Regions from separate parts of the Dietzia sp. PP-33 genome, predicted to be linked through region 1. Evidence: predicted binding sites of a transcription regulator. Region 1 holds the regulator's gene; each other region holds the start of a gene.

The links. The regulator LexA, encoded in region 1, represses DNA repair genes until DNA is damaged. The targets are predictions, from matches to a motif close to CGAACANNTGTTCG.
Region 2: NJE57_RS06210 (CoA transferase subunit A) is a predicted target of LexA. The motif match lies at 1,500-1,513, and genes of this name have one in related genera.
Region 3: NJE57_RS08765 (HNH endonuclease signature motif containing protein) is a predicted target of LexA. The motif match lies at 1,706-1,719, and genes of this name have one in related genera.

What each region holds. Positions count from the first base shown of each region.
Region 1 covers NZ_JAMYEI010000001.1:299,889-303,162, reverse strand. The annotation lists gene hflX (GTPase HflX) at 1-1,162, shown strand, start outside; gene lexA (transcriptional repressor LexA) at 1,202-1,870, opposite strand; gene NJE57_RS01480 (hypothetical protein) at 2,100-2,462, shown strand; gene nrdR (transcriptional regulator NrdR) at 2,577-3,032, shown strand; gene hrpA (ATP-dependent RNA helicase HrpA) at 3,041-3,274, opposite strand, start outside.
Region 2 covers NZ_JAMYEI010000003.1:6,471-9,744, forward strand. The annotation lists gene NJE57_RS06205 (3-oxoacid CoA-transferase subunit B) at 71-700, opposite strand; gene NJE57_RS06210 (CoA transferase subunit A) at 697-1,470, opposite strand; gene pcaD (3-oxoadipate enol-lactonase) at 1,600-2,382, shown strand; gene NJE57_RS06220 (IclR family transcriptional regulator) at 2,379-3,274, shown strand, end outside.
Region 3 covers NZ_JAMYEI010000004.1:133,022-136,295, forward strand. The annotation lists gene NJE57_RS08760 (acetaldehyde dehydrogenase (acetylating)) at 1-30, opposite strand, end outside; gene NJE57_RS08765 (HNH endonuclease signature motif containing protein) at 91-1,635, opposite strand; gene NJE57_RS08770 (IclR family transcriptional regulator) at 1,793-2,554, shown strand; gene NJE57_RS08775 (2-keto-4-pentenoate hydratase) at 2,598-3,274, opposite strand, start outside.

The sequences.
Region 1 (3,274 bases):
GGACAAGCCCGACTCGGCCACCTACATCGGTTCGGGCAAGGCGAAGCTGCTCAAAGACGTGATCGACGCGACCGGTGCGGATACCGTCATCTGTGACGGCGAGCTCACGCCCGGGCAGCTGATCGCCCTCGAGAAGGCTGTCAACGTCAAGGTGATCGACCGCACCGCGTTGATCCTCGACATCTTCGCGCAGCACGCGACCAGTCGCGAGGGCAAGGCTCAGGTCTCCCTCGCACAGATGGAGTACCTGCTCCCGCGACTTCGCGGCTGGGGAGAGACCCTGTCCCGTCAGGCGGGCGGCCGGGCCGGGAGCAACGGGGGCGTCGGCCTCCGCGGTCCCGGTGAGACGAAGATCGAGACCGACCGTCGCCGCATCCGTGAGCGCATGGCGAAGCTGCGTCGCGAGATCAAGGGCATGAAGCAGGCCCGGGACACCAAGCGCCATCGCCGGCGCGCCACGCCCGTGCCCTCCATCGCGATCGCCGGCTACACGAACGCGGGAAAGTCGAGTCTGCTGAACCGCATCACCGGCGCAGGCGTACTCGTCCAGAACGCACTGTTCGCCACCCTCGATCCCACCACCCGGCGGGCCGAGCTGCCGGACGGACGGGCGGTGGTCTTCACCGACACGGTCGGGTTCGTCCGGCACCTTCCCACCCAACTCGTCGAGGCGTTCCGTTCGACGCTGGAGGAGGTCGTCGATTCCGAACTGCTCCTGCACGTGGTGGACGGATCGGACGCCTTCCCGTTGCGTCAGATCGAGGCCGTGCGCACGGTCATCAACGACGTCGTGGAGGAACAGAACGCCGAGAGTCCCCGCGAGCTCGTGGTGATCAACAAGATCGACGCGGCGGATCCGGTGGTGTTGACCGAACTGCACCACGCGCTGCCGGACGCGGTGTTCGTCTCGGCGACCACGGGGGAGGGTATCGACGAGTTGCTCGGCCGGATCACCCGGATCATCGCCTCCGGGGACACCGAGGTGACACTGGAGATTCCCTTCACACGTGGGGACGTGGTCTCCCGTGTCCATGCCGAGGGCGCGGTGGTGGACGAGCAGCACACGCAGCACGGGACGCGGATCGTCGTCCGGTTGCCCGTCTCCGTGGCGAGCGAGCTGGGGGAGTTCAGCTCCGGGGGCTCACACGACGGCGCCGCCTGATCCGGTCACACGGTCAGGCAGCGCCGTGGCAGCTCGGGGTCAGAGCTTGCGGAATACAGTGACGACCTTCCCCAGGATGGTCGCGTGCTCTCCGGGAATCGGGCTGAACGACGGGTTGTGGGGCAGTAGCCAGACGCCGCTCGGGTCCCTGCGGAACGTCTTGACGGTGGCCTCGCCGTCGATCATCGCGGCCACGATCTCGCCGTTGTCCGCCACGTTCTGACGGCGGACCACCACGTAGTCGCCGTCACAGATCGCTGCGTCGATCATCGATTCGCCGACAACCCTGAGCATGAACAGGTCACCGGACCCCACAAGATCGGACGGCAGGGGGAAGACCTCCTCCACCGCCTGCTCCGCCAGGATCGGCCCTCCGGCCGCGATCCGGCCGAGAACGGGGACGTACACGGGCTCGACCGCCCCGCTCGGCCGCGGCTCCTCGGGCGACGGGGCACGCCGACCCCGGGACCGCTGCCCCGGTACCCCGTGGACGTCGACGGCCCGAGGCTTGTGCGGATCACGCGTCAGGAAGCCCTTCTTCTCCAACGTCCGCAACTGGTGCGCGACGGACGAGGTCGACTGCAGCCCGACGGCGTCACCGATCTCCCGGATGCTCGGCGGGTAGCCCCTGTCCTTGACGGTGTCGTGGATGTGTAACAGGACGCTCTTCTGGCGAGGCGTCAGGGCCTCGAAGTCGGGCTTGGGCATGTGTGGGTCCCTTCGGCGAATGGGTGTTCGACGTCTTGATCTGTGTACACCCTACTGTGCGTGAGCGGCGTGCGCCACACAGGTGTTCGAAGAAAGTGCCGCCGAAATCTCGACTCTGTCGGACCCGCGTGATACAACTCTAGTCACGTTCGAGTTCGAACAGATGTGCACAGAGATGCACACGGGCGTGCGAACGCGGTTCGCACACCGTATCGAGTTGGGAGAGTTCATGTCCGTCCTGGAGATGCAGTCACCGTCGCGTCAGACGACACCGTGGAGTGAGGTCTGCGCCACCGAACACAGCCGGTCCTCCGCGAGCGGGCTCCGGCCCCGTGAGGATTCGCGTATCCATCCCGTCCCCCGCACCCTGGACCGGGGACGCCCTGCGACCACGCGATCGGTCGCCCCCGGCCGGCGGGTGCTCGTCCGTTCAGCATCCCCGGCGCAGGCCCGGTCATGCCGGGTCGAGGTGCAGCCTGCGTCCCCGGTGGTCGACGATGTGCCGACCTGGGCCCTGCTGGCGTGTGGAGTCGTCTTCGGCATCCTCATGCTGCTGGCGCTGGCCCTCCTCGGCGGGCCCGCCTACGCGTGACCGACCGGATCGCCTTCTAGAATGATCCAGGGACGGCGCCCCGTCGTCCCTGCATCGCCTCCGGCTCCGGCCGGGGGAGGCCTGCGGAACCGGTCGACGAATGGCGGAGCTGGAATGTACTGCCCGACATGCCACCACGAGGATTCCCGGGTTATCGACTCGCGGGCGGTCGACGACGGTCAGGCTATCCGCCGCCGACGCGAGTGCCCGGAGTGTGGGCACCGGTTCACCACCCTCGAGACCCCGTTGTTGACCGTGCTCAAGCGCAACGGCGTCACCGAGAGCTTCAGCCGCGACAAGGTGGTCCGCGGAGTGCGACGGGCGTGCCAGGGCCGGTCGGTGGACGAGGACGCCCTCAGACGTCTGGCGCAGCAGGTCGAGGACGTAGTCAGAGCCGGCGGCGCGTCGGAGGTCCCCGCCCACGAGATCGGGTTGGCGATCCTCGGACCCCTGCAGGACCTCGATGAGGTCGCCTATCTGCGGTTCGCCTCTGTGTACAAGCAGTTCAGCTCCGCCGCGGACTTCGAGAGCGAGATCATCGCGCTGCGTGAGAGGCACGCGAGAACCTGACCGGATGACTACCGCCTGGTGCGGGAGCCGAGTGCCGCCGCGACCGCCTTGTCGATTCGCTCAGCGGAAACCGGGCGCGCGGTCCCCAGTGACTGCGCGAAGAGCCCCACCCGGTACTCGGCCAGCAGCCACCGGAGATCCCGGGTGGTGCGCGCTCCACCCGGCCGACCACGCAGTGCTGCCGTCGCCTCCGCGACGGTCGCCTCGGACTTCTCCAGGCGCGCGGTGAGTTCCCGGTACCT
Region 2 (3,274 bases), on a different contig from region 1:
CCCGGTTGATCGCCTGAACCGTCGTACACCCGTTGTTCGCCCCGGGGCCAGTCGGCGGTGTGCGGTCCCGCTAGGTGTGGACCTCGGCGCCCGTCTTGGCGCGGATCTCCTCGATCGTGACGTCCGGGGCCGGTTCGACGAGCCGGAACCCCTCGGCGGTGATGTCGAGGACACACAGGTCGGTGACGACGCGCTGAACGCACCGGCGGCCGGTGTACGGCAGGGAGTTCTCGGCCATGAGCTTGATGTCCCCCTTGCGCGTGACGTGGTCCATCATCACGATCACCCGGCCGGCGCCGTGGACCAGGTCCATGGCACCGCCCATGCCCTTGACCATCGCTCCCGGGATCATCCAGTTGGACAGGTCCCCGGCCTGTGAGACCTGCATGGCGCCCAGCACCGCCACGTCGACCGTTCCGCCCCGGATCATGGCGAAGGACTCCGACGACGAGAAGTACGCCGCCCCGGCGGCTGCCGTGATGGTCTCCTTGCCGGCGTTGATCATCTCCGGGTCGAGCTGCTCGGGCGTCGGGTACGGGCCCACGCCGAGGATGCCGTTCTCCGAGTGCAGGGTCACCTCGACACCGCCGGGGACGACGTCGGGGATGAGGGTCGGCATCCCGATCCCCAGGTTGACGTACTGGCCGTCGACGAAGTCCGCGGCGATCCGGGCCGCCATCTGCTCGTGGGTCCAGCTCATGACCGGTCCTCCCCGTTCCTGCCGCTACTCAGCTTCTCGATCTCGACTCCGGTCTCCTGACGTCCCACCTCGACGAGGCGCTGGACGAAGATTCCGGGGAGGTGGACGTCGGCCGGGTCGATCCGTCCCGCCGGGACGATCTCCTCGGCCTGGACGATGGTGATGCGGCCGGCCATCGCGACGTCCGGGTTGAAGTTCCGTGCGGTGCCGCGGAACTGGAGGTTGCCCGCGGTGTCCGCACGGTGGGCGTGGACGAGGGCGAAATCGGTGACGATCGCGCGCTCGAGGACGTACTGCACTCCGTCGAACTCGCGCACCTCCTTGGGGTCGGACGCCACGGCCACTCCCCCGTCGCCGTCGTAGCGCAGTGGGAGTCCACCCTCGGCGACCATCGTCCCGACGCCGGCGGGTGTGTAGAAGGCGGGGATGCCCGCTCCGCCGGAGCGCATCCGCTCGGCGAGCGTGCCCTGCGGCGTCAACTCCACCTCCAGCTCGCCGCTCAGGTACTGCCTGGCGAACTCCTTGTTGGCCCCCACGTAGGAGGCCGTGGTGCGGGTGATGCGGCGGGCCTCCAGCAGCGTGCCGAGACCGAAGCCGTCCGTACCGCAGTTGTTGCTCACGGTGCTCAGGTCGGTGGCCCCCTGGTCGAGGAGCGCATCGATCAGGACGGCGGGGATGCCGACCAGACCGAACCCCCCGACGGCGAGCGAGGCGCCGTCCGGAATGTCCGCGACCGCCGCGGCGGCCGACGAGAAGATCTTGTTGGTCATGTCACACACCGTAGACTCTGTTCGCCTGTTGCACAACTGTTCGTTATGCGTACACTTGAGGCGTATCGTGGTGCACGTCTCCCGGGCCCGACCGGACCCGGCCGCCTCCTCCAGGAAAGGAACCGCCCCATGCCCGCCACCCTGTCTCACCAGGTCAGCGGCCCGCAGTCAGCGGATGCCCCTGCCGTCGTACTCCTCGGATCACTCGGATCGGACCGGTCGATGTGGGACGCCCAGGTGCGCGAACTGGCCCGGGACCACACGGTCATCGCCGTCGACCACCGTGGACACGGGGGCTCCGACGTGGTTCCGGGGCCGTGCACGATCGCCGATCTCTGCGGCGACGTCCTCGCCCTGCTCGACGCCCTCGGCGTGAACCGCTTCCACGTTGTCGGGCTCTCCCTGGGAGGTGCGGTGGCCCAGTGGCTCGCGGTCCACGAGCCCACCCGGGTCCGGTCCACGGCCCTGCTGTGCACGGCCGCGAAGTTCGGCGAACCCTCGGGATGGGTCGACCGCGCGACCGCGGTCCGCGAGGGCGGCACCGAGGCCGTCGCCGACGCGGTGGTGGCGCGGTGGATCACCCCCGGTCGCGCCGAGGAGGATCCCGCCCTGGTGGCAGGTCTCCGCGAGATGATCCTGGCGACCAGCGCCGAGGGATATGCCGCGGCCTGCGACGCCCTGTCCGGGTGGGACGGACGCGCCGACCTCGGCCGGATCACCTGCCCCACCCTCGTGGTGGCCGGAGACGAGGACCCCTCCACACCGCCCGACGTGCTCCGCGAGCTCGCGGACGGTATCCCGGGGGCCGAGTTCGTGACCCTGTCGCCCGCAGCGCACGTTCCCACCGTGGAGATGCCCGAGCGCGTCTCCGAGGTCCTGCGCGCGCACCTGACCTCGGCCGGGCCCGCGTGAGCGCGGAGGACCGCGAGCAGGCCGACGACGAGACCCGGTCCGGGCTCGGGTCAGGGTCCGAGCTCGGCTCCGGTTCCGGTTCCGGGTTCGAGTCAGGGGCAGGGTCCGGCTCCACACCCGAACGACCGGCGTCCCCGGACTTCGTCCAGTCCCTCGCGCGCGGCCTCGCCGTCATCACCGCGTTCGACGCCGACCACCCCCGACAGACCCTCAGTGAGGTCGCCCGGACCACCGGGCTCACCCGCGCGACCGCGCGCCGGTTCCTCCACACACTGGTCGAGCTCGGCTACGTGGACACCGCCGGGTCGGCGTTCTGGCTCACCCCCCGCGTGCTCGACCTCGGTTACAGCTACCTCTCGGCCATGCCACTGACCGATCTGGCCCAACCGCACCTCGAACGGCTCAGCGCCCAGCTCGACGAGTCGTCGTCGATCGCCGTCCTCGACGGTCACGACATCGTCTATGTGGGCCGTGTCCAGGTGCGTCGGATCATGAACATCGGGATCACCATCGGAACCCGCTTCCCGGCCTTCGCCACCTCGATGGGCAGGGTCCTGCTCGCGGCCCTGCCCCCGGAGGAGCTGGACGCCCACCTGGCGGCGACCGACCTACGCGTACTCACACCGCACGGGATCGGAGAGCCGGCCGGGCTGCGCGCCGAACTGGCGGCGGTCGCCGACCGCGGGTGGGCGCTGGTGGACCAGGAACTCGAACCGGGGCTGAGGTCCCTGGCCGCCCCGGTCCGCGACCGCCACGGGCGGGTCGTGGCCGCGCTCAACGTCTCCACACACGCCGCCCGGTATTCGATCGACCAGCTCCGGGACGAGCTCGTCCCGGTCGTGGTGGACGCGGCCCGGGCCCTGTCCGCGGACCTGGCGACCGTCAACCGTTG
Region 3 (3,274 bases), on a different contig from region 1:
CGCGGCGCTGAGCTTGGTCTTCTCTGTCATACCCGTCAGTGTCACCCCAGGGCGCGCGGGCCACAATCGTGCGTGCCGCTGAGTGGAACTTCAGGCGGAGTGACTGCTGTCGGGGTCCGGTGAGTAGCGATCGACCCTGGAGACACCTGGTGGGTTCGCGAGGTGCCCGTCGTCGGCGATGAGGTGATCGAGGCGCTGTTGCCAGGTGTGTTCGAGCAGTTGGTCGCGGGCCTGGGCCAGTGGCCCCGACGGTCTTGTGCGGTGTTCGTGTCCGGTGTCGGTGATGATGATCAGCTCCCCGAAGGGGCCGGGGCGGTAGGCGTTGTGACCGAAGGTCTTCTCGCGATGGTGCTTTCTGCAGAGACAGACGAGATTCCACTCGGCGGTGGGCCCACCCAGTTCGGGTCGTTGCAGGTCGAAGGCGATGATGTGGTCGACGTCGCAGTCGTGAGCGTTGACGGTGCAACCGGGATGGCGGCAGGTGGCGTCCCGTAGTCTGATGCGTTCGGCCAGGGCCGGGGTGATGAAGTACTTGAGGGCCGAGTCGGGCTTGTCGAGGACGCCGGGGGCGGGGTCGATGAGTTCGAAGCGGACCCTGGCGTCCCCGCCTTCGAGAAGTTCCTGGCAGAGCCAGCCGAAGCTGGAGTAGGCGCCGTTGACGAACTGGACCCGGTTGGGCAGGCCCTCCGCGGCGGCGGCGATGACGGATATCCGGATGGGTTGATCGGTACCCCACGCGCTGCCCGGGGCGGGGCGGGCGGCCTCGCCGCCGCATGCGCCAGCGCCGGTGTCGGTGTCGGGGGCGGGGGCGTCATCATCGTGGAGGGGGTTGCCGATGTCGTCGGTGGTGGGGTCGCCGAGAGCGGCCAGCGCGTCGGCGCGCAGTTGATCGCGGGTGCGGGGATGTCCTGAGTCGGCGGCGGCTTTGGCGGCGGCCTCGATGCGGCGGCGCAGTTTCTCGGCGGCGGCGACGGGCAGGTTGGCCCACAGGGAGGCCATGCCACCTCGTTCGGGCCGGAAACGCACAGTGCGCTTCTCGATGGCGTCGGCGACGGCGTCCTCGGCGGCGCGGGGGTCGCGGCGTTCGACCGCGGTGTCGATGAGGTTGTCGACGTTGCTGCGGCTGGGGCGGTGTCCGCCGTCGAGGTGGCGGGCCAGGGCGTCGACGACCTCGGACTCCACGCCGGGGAGGATGTCGTCGGGGACGGCGGCAAGCCGGCAGGCTGCGTCGACCGCGAGTTGTTCGGGGAACATGCCGCGGGCCACCACCGAGCGCAGGCGGGGCAGTCGGGTGTGGATCTGCACGCCGGCGGTGACCAGGCGGGCGGCGTGCCAGGTGGTCAGGGTCAGGGCGGCACACAGGTGGTCGCGGGCCCGGTCCTCGGGAACCAACCGGGCATGGGAGGGGCGGGCGCGGGCGGGGCGACGCGCACTGCCCGAATCCGAGCCGGAGTGAGCCTCGGCATCGACGCGGCGCATCGCCTCGACCAGGAAGTGAGCGGCCTCCAGCCGGGTGGCGGCGGCGAGGTTCTGCGTCACTGTCGCTGACCGGGCGACCTCGCTCAACGCCTCCGCACCGAGGGTGTCCAGGGCTTCGCGGTGGTCGTGAAACAGAACGGGGTCGCGAAACCGCACAGGGCCAGGCGAGGTCGATGTTGTTGTCGTCGTCGTCATGACCATCCCCCTCCCCACGTTGCGCCGGATTCGAACGCACGTTCCACTCTACCCTCGCCGCAACTATCGCGCAAGTGTTCGAATAGGCGCCCCGCGAGCGCACCGCTACACTTCCGACATGACCGACGCCCCCTCCTCCCCCGTCGACCGCGCCTTCGACGTCCTGCGCGCGACGGCCGCGGGAACCGGGCTGACGCTGAGCGAGATCGCGCGGGCGACCGGACTCGCCAAATCCACGACCCTGCGTCTACTGACGGCGCTCGAACGCAACGGCGCGGTCACCCGGATCGAACAGCGCTACCGGCTGGGCCCGCTGGTCAACGAGCTGGATCCCATTCCCACCTCCCCGGCATACGAGCGGATACGCCGGGTACTCACCCCGTTCCTCGCGCACCTCTTCGAAGCGACCCGGGCGACGGTGCATCTGGCCACGTTGCACGGTGACGAGGTCGTGTACCTCAACAAGTTGCACGGTCCCCGGCCCATCCCGTCGCCGTCGCGGATCGGCGGCGGACTGCCGGCCTACTGCACCGGTGTGGGCAAAGCGATGCTCGCGTTCGACGACGCGGCTGCCGAACGGGTGGCGCAGGGCCCGATGGTCGAATGGACCGATACCACGCTGACCTCGCCGGATGCGCTCGCCGTGGAGCTCGCGGAGATCCGACGCAGGAGACGAGCGGTGGATCGCGCAGAACTCACGCCCGGCCTCTACTGCGTGGCCGCGCCGGTGTTCGACGACGACGAGGAGGGCACCGGCGGCACGCGGGCGGTGGCGGCACTGTCCGCGAGTGCGGCGGACGGGGCGGCACTCGCGCGACTGGAGCCCCTGGTCACCAGGGTGGCGGTGGCCGCCAGTCGCTCGATGGCGTCAGACCGGTAGGAGCGGCGCACTAGCTGGATTCCCGCGCCGGCCAAACTCCTCGCTAGCTGAATTCCATGGTCACGTCGCCCAGACCCGCGAACTCCGCGCGGAAGGAATCGCCGGGAGCGGCGTCCATCGCGCGGATGGCCGTCCCCGGCAGGATCACGTCACCCTTGCGCAGACGGACGCCGAACTTGGCGACCGTCGACGCCAGCCAACCCACCGAGTTGAGCGGGTTGCCCAGGACCGCGTCGGACCGGCCCGAGGCCAGGAACTCGCCGTTCTTGTAGAGGGTCGCGTCGATCGCGGCGACGTCGATGTCCGCCAGTCTCACGCGCTGCGCCCCGACGACGTACCCACAGGACGACGCGTTGTCGGCGATCGTGTCGGGCAGCGTGATCTTCCAGTCCCTGATCCGCGAGTCGATGAGCTCGATCGAGGGCACCACCCACTCGATGGCCGCGGCGGCCTCCTCCTGGGAACACCCCTCCGGCGGGATGTCGGCACCGAGGATGAAGCCCACCTCGACCTCGACACGCGGGAAACAGAAGCGGGCCGCCTCGACCGGGGCACCCTCGGGGTACTCCATCGTGTCGAGGAGATGTCCGTAGTCGGGCTCGTCGACACCCATCATCTCCTGCATCGCCTTGGAGGCCAGGCCCACCTTGTGCCCCGTGACCACGGCACCGGCGTCGAGCTTGCGGCGGATGTTGACGAGCTGGATCTCGAACGCGTCGT